4 regions of the Streptomyces sp. M41 genome follow, and region 2 is predicted to be linked to each of the others. Evidence: riboswitches for the same ligand, from Rfam matches in the RefSeq annotation. Region 2 holds a riboswitch; each other region holds the start of a gene.
The links. Region 2 has a riboswitch for cyclic di-AMP ahead of ACHBTE_RS22155 (transglycosylase family protein). Riboswitches for the same ligand answer to the same signal wherever they lie in the genome.
Positions count from the first base shown of each region.

Region 1: linked by a shared signal. The riboswitch ahead of ACHBTE_RS10600 (NlpC/P60 family protein) and the one ahead of ACHBTE_RS22155 (transglycosylase family protein) in region 2 are both predicted to bind cyclic di-AMP.
Region 3: linked by a shared signal. The riboswitch ahead of ACHBTE_RS02295 (M23 family metallopeptidase) and the one ahead of ACHBTE_RS22155 (transglycosylase family protein) in region 2 are both predicted to bind cyclic di-AMP.
Region 4: linked by a shared signal. The riboswitch ahead of ACHBTE_RS05110 (transglycosylase SLT domain-containing protein) and the one ahead of ACHBTE_RS22155 (transglycosylase family protein) in region 2 are both predicted to bind cyclic di-AMP.

Region 1 is NZ_JBIMKE010000006.1:98,095-101,281, forward strand. It holds gene paaA (1,2-phenylacetyl-CoA epoxidase subunit PaaA) at 1-568, opposite strand, end outside; cyclic di-AMP (ydaO/yuaA leader) riboswitch at 907-1,080, shown strand; gene ACHBTE_RS10600 (NlpC/P60 family protein) at 1,089-2,582, shown strand; gene ACHBTE_RS10605 (cytochrome P450) at 2,620-3,187, opposite strand, start outside.
Region 2 is NZ_JBIMKE010000018.1:80,671-83,857, forward strand. It holds gene eno (phosphopyruvate hydratase) at 1-744, opposite strand, end outside; gene ACHBTE_RS22155 (transglycosylase family protein) at 983-1,672, opposite strand; cyclic di-AMP (ydaO/yuaA leader) riboswitch at 1,677-1,868, opposite strand; gene ACHBTE_RS22160 (transglycosylase family protein) at 2,078-3,178, opposite strand.
Region 3 is NZ_JBIMKE010000001.1:501,432-504,618, reverse strand. It holds gene ACHBTE_RS02295 (M23 family metallopeptidase) at 198-1,178, opposite strand; cyclic di-AMP (ydaO/yuaA leader) riboswitch at 1,183-1,339, opposite strand; gene ACHBTE_RS02290 (tyrosine-protein phosphatase) at 1,995-2,792, shown strand; gene ACHBTE_RS02285 (DUF6126 family protein) at 2,852-2,971, opposite strand; gene ACHBTE_RS02280 (helix-turn-helix domain-containing protein) at 2,968-3,187, opposite strand, start outside.
Region 4 is NZ_JBIMKE010000003.1:153,545-156,731, reverse strand. It holds gene ACHBTE_RS05115 (polyprenyl synthetase family protein) at 1-326, opposite strand, end outside; cyclic di-AMP (ydaO/yuaA leader) riboswitch at 1,172-1,353, shown strand; gene ACHBTE_RS05110 (transglycosylase SLT domain-containing protein) at 1,359-2,093, shown strand; gene ACHBTE_RS05105 (HAD family hydrolase) at 2,190-3,020, opposite strand; gene ACHBTE_RS05100 (carboxymuconolactone decarboxylase family protein) at 3,177-3,187, opposite strand, start outside.

The DNA.
Region 1 (3,187 bases), on a different contig from region 2:
CGCGCTGGGCGTCGGTGCCGCGCATCATCGTCATCAGCAGTTCGTAGCCCTGTCGCTGGTGGAAGGACTCCTCCTTGCAGATCCGCACCATCGCGCGCGCGTACGGCCCGTAGGAGCTGCGGCACAGCGGCACCTGGTTGCAGATCGCGGCGCCGTCCACGAACCAGCCGATCACGCCGACGTCGGCGAAGCTCAGCGTCGGGTAGTTGAAGATCGACGAGTACTTCTGGCGGCCCTCGACGAGGCGGTTCGTCAGCTCCGCGCGGTCGGTGCCCAGGGTCTCCGCCGCCGAGTACAGATAGAGGCCGTGGCCTGCCTCGTCCTGGACCTTGGCGAACAGGATCGCCTTGCGGCGCAGGGACGGCGCCTTGGTGATCCACTCACCCTCGGGTTGCATGCCGATGATCTCCGAGTGGGCGTGCTGAGCGATCTGCCTGATCAGCGTCCTGCGGTAGCCCTCGGGCATCCAGTCGCGCGGCTCGATGCGCTGGTCGCGCGAGATCGTCGCGTCGAAGTGCTGCTGGAGCGGCTCCTCGGGGGGCGCCTCGGCGGAGTGTGCAGTCGTCATCGAATCCCGCTTCCCAACCGACCATTCGTTCGGTATCCAGTGTGACTGGTTTCCGTCGGCGGAGCAAGACCCTTCGAGGGCGCGAAACCGGCCCGCACGGCATCACCTACCGCCCGATCGAGCGGAGCGGCCCTCGATCACTACGATCCGCGGCGATCACTACGATCCGTGGCGGAACCGAAGCAGCGCGCAGCGAAACCGGTGGTCCACGCACCGCCGGCGTCGAAGGTCACAAAAACGTATCGGACATTTCACACGTCAATCTTCACGTGAGGCACACAAGTTCGTTAGGTTACGGCTCAGGCCGCACGAAGATCTCCGGCGAACCCCGCCGGGACGTGCGCCCTCCGCCGAGTCCGGTGCGTCCAGATGGGCCGCTGGAGCCGGGGACCCAACCGAGCTTGTGGTGAATCGGCCCAACTCCCCTTCGGGGCAGGGCCGTAGGGCACACCTTCCGGAAACCGCCGCCCGAACCCGTCAGCTGACCCGGTAGGCGGAGCACGGAAGGAGTACGTCGCCCATGGCGCCGGAACGCACCGCGCGTCCGGGGGCTTTGAGCCTGCCCGGCAAGCGCAATTCCGCACTCGCATCGGCGGCCCTCACCTCTGTGGCCCTGCTCGGTCAGACGGCCAACGCCGCGGCTTCCCCCGGCGACGAGGCACCGAGTCGCGAGGAGGTGAGCCGACGGGTCAGCTCCCTGTACGACCAGGCCGAGTCCGACACGGGCACCTACAACGCCACGCGCGCGGCGGCGAAGGGACCTCGGGCGCGCGCCGACCGGCCGGCCGACGCCGGACACAGGCCGGGCGCCTCGGCTCGGGACGCCGAGAGCGGGCGCGGCGCTCCCGCGGTCGACAGCGTCGCCCGGCAGTGGTTCGAGGCCGCCCGCGCGAAGTTGGGTCCCACGGTCGCGGCGGCCCTGACGGGCGACAGGACGCCGGACCGTCCGAGGGGGACCCGGTCGGCCCGCCCGGCCGAGCGCACGGCGCCGGACCTCACCGACCTCGCACTGCCCTCGCCCGGCCGCCCTGCCCTGGAGCTGCCCGCGGCGCCGATCGCGGAGTTGACGGCGGGCCCCATCGCCGCGCCGGCCCTGCCCGCCCCGGCGGCCGAGAGCCAGCAGTCCACACTGAAGGCGTCCAAGGAACAGAACCAGCGCAAGATCGAGCGTGCCCGCGCCCTGCTGTCCGCGTACACGACGCAGCAGGTCACAGCACCGGCGGAGCTGGATCCGCTGACGGCACCGATATCGACGACGGACACCTGGGACTCCGTCCCGGCGCTGCCCATGGACACACGGGCCGTCGCCCCATCCCTGCCCGAGGACACATGGGGCACCACGCCGGCCCCGCCCGAGGACACATGGGGGGCGACACCAGCCCTGCCCACCGGCACATGGGACACCACACCAGCCCTGCCCACCGGCACATGGGACACCACACCAGCCCTCCCCACCGGCACATGGGACACCACCACATCCGCACCGGTCGCCGACGACACGTGGACCACCCCACAGGCCCCGGACACCGGTACATGGAGCACGGCACAGAACCCGGGCGACGCCCCCGGCGACGGGGCCGTCGCCCCCGCACCCGAATCCTGGGCCTCCACCCCAGCGTCAGACCCCGCACCCGCACCGGCCCTGACACCCGCTCCCGAGGACACCCGAGCGACCCGAGCCCTCGACTTCGCCCGAGCCCAACTGGGCAAGCCCTGTGTCTGGGGCACCACCGGGCCGGACGCGTACGACGCTGCCGGTCTGACCAGGGCCGCCTGGAGGTCGGCGGGGATCACACTCCCCCGCAGCCCGCAGGAGCAGGCGACCGCGGGACGAGGCATCGCCGTCACCGCCGCCGAGCCCGGTGACCTGGTCCTCTTCCACTCGGCCCACGTCGGCATCTACTCCGGTGACGGCATGATGATCCACGCCCCCGGCCCCGGATCGGTCATCCGTGAGGAGTCGATCCACTACGCCGGTGAGTCGGCGATCCACAGCATCGTACGACCGGTCTGATCCGCCTGAGCCGGGCGGGCCGAGGAAGATCGGGCGTTCAGGCGGCCTTCAGCGCGAGCGGCAGGGTGCCGAGGCCGCTGAGGAAGTTGGAGTAGACGGGCTTGGCGGGGCCGGTCTGCTCCATCTGGGCCACCAGGTCCCGCAACCCGGCCAGTACGGCGCCGATCTCCGCTCTGGCCAGGTAGGCGCCGAGGCAGAAGTGGGGGCCGTAGGCGAAGGTGACGTGTTTGTTGGGGGTGCGGTCCAGGCGCAGCTCACCAGGCGCGTCGAAGATCCGTTCGTCGCGGTTGGCGGAGGCGTTCCAGACGGTGACGAGGTCCCCGGCAGCGATCGGCCGGCCGGCGATCTCGGTGTCGGTCGTCGCGGTGCGGCCGGCGTGCAGGGCGGGGGTCGTCCAGCGCAGGATCTCCTCGACGGCGGTGTCGATCGCGGCGTCGCCCCGCTTGAGGGCCTGCCATTGCCCGGGGTGTTCCAGCAGGGCGAGGGCGGCGCCCACCATGGACAGGCGGGCGGTCTCGTCGCCGCCGAGGATCAGGCTGTAGCAGTTGAGCATGATCTCGTCGTCGTCGAGCGGCAGCCCGCCCACCTCGCTGCCCGCGAGCAGC
Region 2 (3,187 bases):
GAACTCGGACGCGGCGACGTCGAGCGCCAGGGCGATCTGCTCGCCGGGGGTGTAGCCGGCCTCCTTGACGGCCTCGAGGATGAGGTCGAGGGCGGCGCGGTTGGAGTCCAGGTTCGGGGCGAAGCCGCCCTCGTCGCCGAGGCCGGTGTTCAGGCCCTTGCGCTTCAGCACCTTCTTGAGGGTGTGGTAGACCTCGGCGCCCCAGCGCAGCGCCTCGGAGAAGGACTCCGCGCCGATGGGGGCGATCATGAACTCCTGGATGTCCACGTTGGTGTCGGCGTGCGAGCCGCCGTTCAGGATGTTCATCATCGGCACCGGCAGCAGGTGCGCGTTCGGGCCGCCCAGGTAGCGGAAGAGCGGGAGGTCGCTGGCCTCGGAGGCGGCGTGGGCGACGGCGAGCGAGACGCCGAGGATGGCGTTGGCGCCGAGGGAGCCCTTGTTGTCGGTGGCGTCCAGGTCGAACATGGCCTGGTCGATCAGGCGCTGCTCGGTGGCGTCGTAGCCGACCAGCTCCGGGCCGATCTGCTCGATGACGGCGAGGACGGCCTTCTCGACGCCCTTGCCGAGGTAGCGGTTCGGGTCACCGTCGCGGAGCTCGATGGCCTCGAAGGCGCCGGTGGAGGCGCCGGACGGGACGGCGGCACGACCCGTGCTGCCGTCGTCGAGGCCGACCTCGACCTCGACCGTGGGATTGCCTCGGGAGTCCAGGATTTCCCGGGCTACGACGACGTCGATGGACGGCACGAGCATCTCCTTCTTGGATGTGAAGCCTGTACGCAGACCGCGGTGCGTGCTGCGGGACGAGCCTAACCGGCTCCGGGGGATCGGCCAGCGGTCGACCGCCCCGTGGACAGAACCGAGAGCGAATTGTTTCCGAACGGAACAAAAACACCCCACAAAAGAACCCCGCCCCGGTGCGTACGGGGGAAGACGCACCGGAGCGGGGAGTCCATGGGGACGCGTATGCGGCGGGTGTGCGGCCTTACTTCAGGTGCAGCTGCTGACCCGGGTAGATCAGGTCCGCGTCCTCGACGATGTCCTTGTTCAGCTGGAACAGCTTCTCCCAGCCGCCCTTGACGTCCTCGTCCGCGGCGATCGAGCTGAGGGTGTCGCCCTTGGCGACCTTGTACTCGCCATCACCCTTCTTGACCTTCTTGCCGGTCGGGGTGGTGACGGTCTTGGTGCTCTTCTTCTCCGCGGCCGGGCGCTCGGCGGAGCGGGAGGCCGGCTGCTCCTCGGTGGCACGCGGGGCCTCGGTGCTCTGCGAGGAGTCGCTCGACGAGGAGCCGTTGTAGGCGGCGCTCGACAGGCCGGTGCCGCAGTGCGGCCAGGCACCCTTGCCCTGCCCGGCGAGGACCTTCTCGGCGATCTCGATCTGCTGGGTCTTGCTGGCCTGGTCGGCGGTGGCGGCGTACTGGGTGCCGCCGTACGCGGCCCAGGTGGAGGCGGAGAACTGCAGACCGCCGTAGTAGCCGTTGCCGGTGTTGATCGACCAGTTGCCGCCGGACTCGCACTGGGCGACGGCGTCCCACTCGGAAGCGGTGGCGGCCGAGGCGCTGCCGGCGGCCATCAGCGGCGCGGCGACGGCGGCGGCACCGGTGACGCCGACTACGGCGACGGCGCGAGCGGCCTTGGACGGACGACGGTGCTTGCCCTTGCTGGAAAACAGCATGGAAGGATCCCCTCACCGACGCCTACGAGGTGAGCTGTCGGGTTCGGGCCGGTTGAGTTGCCCGGCCGCGCACCGCTGACGCTGGTGCGCGACTTCACCCCGAGCCGGTTCCGGCCGTGTGGCCCCGAAGGACCTCAACTGCCGGACCCGGCGCAAACCTTGGGTCCCCCGCTCCTGCCTACGGCGCTTGACGCGACGACTGTTCCCGTACGGCCGCCGGCAGGATTCGGCGTGACGGCCATCGGGGCTCGCACTGGTGGCGAGCGGTCATGACCGTAGTCACGCGATTCGCGGAATTTCAAAGACGATCAGGGCTTCTGAGATCTATCTCTCACTGCTTTTAAAACGGACATTCAGGTGCGAAATATGACGCGAACTCCCGCAGTTTTTCGCCCTGTTCAGCCCTTATTCGGCCGGGACGTCCAGGGTCTGACCGGGGAAGATGTCATTGGCGTCGGCACCGATGGCGCCCTTGTTCGCGTCGTAGAGCGCGCGCCACCCGCCGTCGAGGTCAAGGGAGTCGGCGATGGACGCGAGAGTGTCGCCGGGACGGACGCTGTACGAGGCGTGGCGGCCGGAGGACTTGGCGGCACCCTCGACCCCCTCGCTCTCGTCGGCGCTGGCGCCGCGGTGACGCCCGGAGCCTGTCGCGCCGACATCGACGGACCCGGCGTCCACCGAGCTGGTGTCGACGAGACTCCAGGAGCCCGGCTCCTGCTGCCACTTGTCCTGTTTGTCGCTTTCAGTCGATTCGCCGGGTGAGTCGTCAGGCGACTTCGTGGGCTTCGCGTCGGCTGACTTGTCGGGCTTGACGGAACTGTCCGTCTTGCCCGACGGAGACGACGAAGAGGACGAAGGCGATGAAGAAGAAGAGGAAGAGGAGGAGGAGGAACTGTCGGAATCCTGAGCGGATTCGGACGAAGCCCCCGAAGAGCCACTCGGCGAATCGGACACCGAGGAGTCGCTGGATGAATCCGAATAATCGGGCGAACTGGATGATTCACCATCATTCGACGACCCCGTCGAGTCATCCGAGTTCGACTGCCCGGGCGAATCGAGCAATCCGGAAGAGCCGGACACTTCGGACGGGGAGTCCTCCGCGACACCTGTGTCGAGGTCGATCGCACCGGACTTCTGAGTGAGCCCGTTGAGCACGGCGCAGGTGCCCCAGGCGCTGGTCCCCTGATCCTGGAGGATGTTCTGCGCCACGGCGATCTGCTGAGAACGGCTCGCCAGGTCGGGGCTCTCGGCATAGTCGAGGCCGCCGTACCGGTCCCAGTCGTCCTGGGTCAGCTGGAGTCCGCCGTAGTGGCCGTTGCCGGTGTCCGCGCTCCAGGAGCCGCCGCTCTCGCACTCGGCCACCTTGTCCCAGACCGTGCCGTCGGCCGCGCTCGCGCCCGTGGCGCCGAGGAGCGGAATGGCGATGGCGGAGCCGGTCACGCCGGCCGCGACGAGGAGTGCCGGAGCCTGACGGGGGCGACGGTGACGACCGTTCCCGGTGAGCATGCGGGGACC
Region 3 (3,187 bases), on a different contig from region 2:
GATAAGCCACTCCCCAAGGGTTCACCAAACTCGGAATAACCACCTGGCCCACCGCGTTGCGTGCGGCCTGCGGCAGGGGCGGGGCGGGCGGCTGCCCCACCCGCAAGGCGGTGACGGCAGACCGAAGGCCGGACCCGGGGATCGGGGTCCGGCCTTCGGTTGCGTGTCAGGCAGGTTGCGCTCGCGTGGAGCGACGGTCAGCCGAGGGAGACGCCCTTGGAGCGGAGGTAGGCGACCGGGTCCACGTCGGAGCCGTAGTCCGGCGTGGTGCGGATCTCGAAGTGCAGGTGCGGGCCGGTCACATTGCCGGTCGCGCCGGAGAGGCCGATCTCCTGGCCCGCGCTCACGCTCTGGCCGCTGGAGACGGACAGCGAGGACAGGTGGGCGTACTGGGCGTAGTGGCCGTCGGCGAGCTGGATGACGACCTGGTTGCCGTACGCGCCGCCCCAGCCGGCGGAGACGACGGTTCCCGCGCCGACCGCCTTCAGGGGCGTGCCGGTCGGGGCGGAGAAGTCGACGCCGGTGTGGTAGCCGCTCGACCACATGCTGCCCGCCACCTTGTAGGCGGTGCCGACGGAAGCGGTGGACAGCGGGGCGGAGAAGCCTGCGGCGCTCTGGGCGGCCGTGGCCGCCTTCTGCGGGGCGGAGGACTTCGTGCCGGAGGAGTCCTTCTTGGAGGACTGGGAGGACCGGGAGGACTCGGAGGAGCCCGACGACTTGGACGACTGGGATGATTCAGACGATTCAGACGCCGAAGCGGAGGACGGGGACGACGACTTGGGAGCGGCCGTCGCGGCCTTCTCGCCACCGACGGAGAGCTTCAGACCCGGGTGGATCAGCGACGGGTCGGCGCCGACGGCCTCACGGTTGTCGGCGTAGAGCTGCTTCCAGCCGCCGTCGACGCTCTGCTCGTCGGCGATCTTTGCGAGGTAGTCGCCCACCTTCACCGAATAGGTGCGCGCACCCGTCTTTTTGTCGGCAGCCTTCTTCGCCGCCTTCTTCTCGACGACCGGAGCCGACTGGACGGCCTTTTCCGAAACGGACTGAGAGGGAGCCGCGTTGGCTCCGGTGGCCCCGATGAGCGGGAGGGCGAGAGCGGCGCCACCGGTTCCGGCGACGGCGACGGAGCGGGGGAGGCGCAGGGACTTGGGGCGGCGGTGCTTACCCTTCGCGGGCATGGCGAATTCCTCTCCGGCGCCTACGAGGTGAGCTGTCGGGTGCGAGCTGGAGATGCCCGGCCGCGCCGAGGCGCGACTTGACCCCAAGCCGTTCCGGAGACCGGAACAGGCGTTGTACCTGTGGGTCCCCCGCTCCTGCCGTGCACGGGTGAGTTTGCGCGGAGTCCGGTCGGCGGCAGGATTAGGCGTCCGTCCGGATTGGGGGCGAACGTAAGCGAGGAAGACGCACGGGAACAAGTGAGGGGTTCCGTCCGAATGCGTTCCCGTTGATCCCTTGTGGGAATTACCGGTCACACTCCGTGAATTATGGGGACCTCTCCCGACTCAAAGTCCCATGAAAAGCGCCCGAATTACGTGGACATGACGAACGACGCACGGTCACGGATATGACGCTGCTCACGTGACGTTGCTCCAGCTTTCCTTAATACAGAGCGAGTTGGAATGAAGGCGCCAATTCGGACAGAACCCCTAGATGTGACGCTGGAGGATATCTAGCCACATCGAGGTCGTCGCGCAAATCGGAAGGAAGCTCACAATGCCGATGCAGAACAGACCAAATCGGAGCAGAGCCTCGATGGATTCGCCCGTTTCGAGGCAGGCCATTCGCAGCGCAAAGACTCCCTTCCACCATCAAACGCTCTCAGAACCGAAAAATATGGACAGATGTATCAAGGTCCCACGTCATCGAGGTGTCCACCCGCGGCGACGGCGCTTGTGGACAACTCATTGCCCCAGGAACCGATGTCGTATCGTCAGGAGCACCCCGTCGGCCACACGCCGAGCCGCGCCGCCGGGGCCGACCGGGAGGGAGCCCCCGTGACGCAGCAGATCCCGTCGACCGAGCCCGAGCTGGCCGGAGTGCGCAACTTCCGCGATGTGGGCGGGCTGCCGACCGTGGACGGACGACGGGTGCGGCACGGCGTGCTGTTCCGCAGCGGCCACCTGGCGCACGCGACCGAGGACGACGCCGCCTTCCTCGGCTCCCTGGGCCTGCACACCATCTTCGACTTCCGCAACGCCGCCGATCAGAAGCTAGAGGGTCCGGACGTCGCGCTGCCGGGGGTGCGCAATGTGAACCTGCCGTTGAGTGACCCCGCGGACGGCGCGGAGTTCTGGAAGATGGTCCGGGACGGCGACATCGAGCAGCTGCGGGAGATCCTGTCGGACGGCAAGGCCGCGGACCGGATGATCGCCTCGTACCGGCTGATCATCAAGGAGCGCACCGGCGAGCACTCACAGGTGCTGCACTCCCTCGCCGAGGACAGCGTCCCCGCCCTCATGCACTGCGCCGCGGGCAAGGACCGCGCCGGCCTGTCCATCGCCGTGACACTGCTCGCCGTCGGCGTCGAGCGCGAGGCGATCGTCGCCGACTATCTGGAGTCCAACGCCAAGCACCGTCGCTACAAGGTGAAGCGCAGCGGCAGCGGCCCGTCGGTCTACTCAGCGGAGGTCATGGAGCTGCTCAGCCCCCTCTTCGACGCGCGCGCCGAGTATCTGACCGCCGCCTTCGAGACGATCGAGCAGACATGGGGCGGTGTCGACAGCTACCTGGAGCAGGGTCTGCGGATCACCCCCCGGACCCGGGAGCGGCTGCGGGAGCGGCTCCTCGACTGACGCTCGTCCGCCCGGCGCCCCGTGCCTGCGTCGCGCCGGCGCCTACTTCGCGCCGGTGCCTACTTCGCGCCCGCCTCGAACAGGAAGTAGATGAAGGCGGCGAAGACGTGCCCCACCGCGATGTAGATGATGAGCCGCACCCACAGGGCACGCGGGAACTTCTCCTCCATGTCGCTCATCGCGTCTCTCCAGAGGTGGGGCCCAGGCACAGGGCGGCCGTGGGGCTCTGCAACAGGGTGTGGACGAAGAGCAGCTCGACACCGTCCTCGTCCTGGGCGGCGATGCGGTGCGGGGTGAGCGAGTCGAAATGCGCGCTGTCACCGGGTGCGAGCCGGTGTGCGGTGTCCCCTAGGTGCAGCCGCAGCCGTCCTCGCAGGACGTAGAGCCACTCCTCG
Region 4 (3,187 bases), on a different contig from region 2:
GCACTCGCGACACCCCGACGTACGGCGGCCTCGTCCATCACGTCGTCGTGGTACAGCGTCGCCAGATGCGTCAGCTCCACCACCACCGCCGACGGCACGACCCCCGGCGCGTGCCGGTCCCCGAACTGGGCGGCGAGCATCACGAGCAGCGGCCGGAACCGCTTGCCCCCGGCCCGCACCAGGTGCTGGGCGGCCTCGGTGATGAAGGGGACCTCGCTCTTGGTGGCTTCGAGCAAACCCTCCTCGACAGCCGCCAATCCGGCCTGGACATCGGCTTCCAGAGCCTGGTCCCGCACGCTCAGCCCGAACGGCCCGACGACGGTCACGAGGGGTCTCCTGTCTGCTGGTGTCTACTGGCGGTTACACGGTTTGTCGATAGGTCGCTGCCATCACTCAAGTCAGCGTATCCGGTCACGTTTCGATCACCGATGCCGCCCACCCGTCCACCACGGGCGGTATCGGATCACGACCGGCAAGTTTTTGATCACCTGATACGGACGGACATCTATCCACTTATAGGTAAGTAGCACCCTGAGTCCTGATCCGGACGTGACCGCCCCGCCGGGATTCACCTTCATGCGCACCCGTTCACCCCTCCCCCTCGCCACCCTGCCGGGTGCCGTACCCCGCACCGGCACCCCCCGAGTACCCGCCGCGGGACATCCCACGGACGACCGCTATGACAACGACTGGAATCACGCCCGAGGTTCCGTCCACGCCCAACGCCCTCGAGCGCGAACCGAGCGCGGAATGAGCGCGAAGTAAGCGTGAAGTGCGCCAGGAAATATGGACGTTGAGGGATGAATCCCCCACCTGACCGCCCCGCTCGAAGACGACACGAAGAGGCCCAATTGCTGCCGACACGGGAAAAACGGACTCCATGAGCGGCCCATTACAGGCGAGTTGGATTCATTGCCCGATTTGCCGCTCTTGTGAATACCAGTGAGTTGGGTCACGCAGCCCCCTTCTCCCCCGCGACCGCGCCCACCCCCGCCTCCCCTTACGGCAAACGCAAGTTGAGGCTTGGCAACCGCAAAGGATCAAGCGCCTCATACGCACCCGACCATGGTCAACCCGCATGACAGGTGACTAGGGCACTTGTTCCGGACATGTGCTCTCGCATACGTTCCCGCTCAGTCGGGCGGACGCCTAATCCTGCCGCCGCCCGCGCCATCCACCTACGCCACTCACACACGCACGGCAGGAGCGGGGGACCCAGGTAAGTCGCCGGACCGGACGCCTTGATGGCACACCGGGCCGGCTAGGGGTGAAGTCGCACCGTCACACGGCGGCGCGGCCGGGCATCTCCCGCCCGAACCCGACAGCTCACCTCGCAGGCGCCGGAGAGGAACAGCGCCATGCCCCGAGGCAAACACCGCCGCCCCCGTACCAACCCGCTCACCCGACGTGTCGTGGCCGCCGGAACCGGCACCGCCGCTCTCGCGCTCCCCTTGCTGAGCGCGACCACCGCGACCGCCGCCGAGCCCGCCCAGGCCCCCACCGCGGCGAAGGTCGGATCCCTCAGCTACACCACCAAGAAGGGCGACACGCTCTACGGCATCGCGGACCGTTACGACGCCCAGGGCGGCTGGCGACAGCTCTACAAGGACAACCGCAAGGCCATCGGCGACGACCCGCGGCTGATCCACCCGGGCGTCGACCTGAAGGTCCGGGCCACGAAGACGGCCGCCACGAAGACGGCCGACAAGGCGGCCTCGCCTGCCAAGAAGTCCGGCGTCGCCCAGGCCACCCATGCCGCCGCGAAGACCTACCCCGACAACCTCGACGGCTGGATCCGCGAGGCCCTGGACATCATGGGGCAAAAGGGGATTCCCGGCTCCTATGAGGGCATTCACCGCAACATCCTGCGTGAGTCGTCGGGCAACCCGGCCGCCATCAACAACTGGGATTCCAACGCCGTGGCGGGCACCCCCTCCAAGGGGCTCCTCCAGGTCATCGACCCGACGTTCGCGGCCTACCACGTGCCGGGAACGGCGTACGACCCCTTCGACCCGGTCGCGAACATCACGGCCGCGTGCAACTACGCAGCCGCGCGCTACGGCTCGATCGACAACGTCAACGGTCCTTACTAGACCCCAGGGTCGTGCGCGGCCCTACCGAACCCGGGGGAACAGGGTCCGGTCCCGGCGGAGGCCGGACCCTGCGACCTACTGGACAAAGTCGGCGACCTACTGGGCGAAGTCGGCCAGGCTCCCCGCGAACAGTGCCTCGAGGACGACGGCGATGCCGTCGTCCTCGTTCGACAGGGTGATCTCGTCGGCGACCGCTTTGAGTTCGGGATGCGCGTTGGCCATCGCGACACCGTGAGCGGCCCAGTCGAACATGGGGATGTCATTGGGCATGTCACCGAAGGCGACGGTCTCGTGCGCGCCGAGGCCGAGATGGTCGGCGGCGAGCGCGAGACCGGTCGCCTTGGTGATGCCGCATGGCTGGAGTTCGACGGTCCCGGGGCCCGACATGGTGACGGTGGCGAGAGAGCCGACCACCGCCCGTGCCGTCGCCGCCAACTCGTCGTCCGACAGGACCGGATGGCGCAGCAGCACCTTGCTGATCGGCTCGCACCACAGGTCGTCGCGGTGCCTGACCCGTACGGCGGGCAGTGTCGGGTGGGGCATCAGGTACCCCGGTTCGATGAGCGTGAGCCCGTCCACACCGTCCTGGTCGACGGCCGCGTACACCTGACCCACCTCGGCCTCGATCTTGCCGAGCGCGGTTTCCGCCAACTCCCGGTCCAGGGTGATGGACCACAGCAGACGGTCCGCGCCCGCGTCGTACAACTGCGCCCCCTGCCCGCACACCGCGAGCCCCGTGCTGCCCATGACATCCAGGAGAGGCCGCACTCTGGGCGCCGGCCGTCCCGTCACCACGAGGTGCTGGGCACCGGCCGCCACCGCCAGCGCGAGCGCGTCGATGGACCGGTCCGAGAGCGTGTCGTCGCCTCGGAGCAGGGTCCCGTCGAGGTCAGTGGCGATGAGTGAATATGCGATAGGTGCGGCCATGATCAGAGAATACGGACAGGACGCCCCATCGACTCGACGTGAACCGGACGGCTGCTGTGTTCACATGTGTTGACACCTGTTCCGGTTGCGCCGCCGCTCACCGTTTCATTTCCGGTTCCGTTCCGCCCTGACAACTTCCGCCCCCTTGTTGCTATTTCACCCCCAAG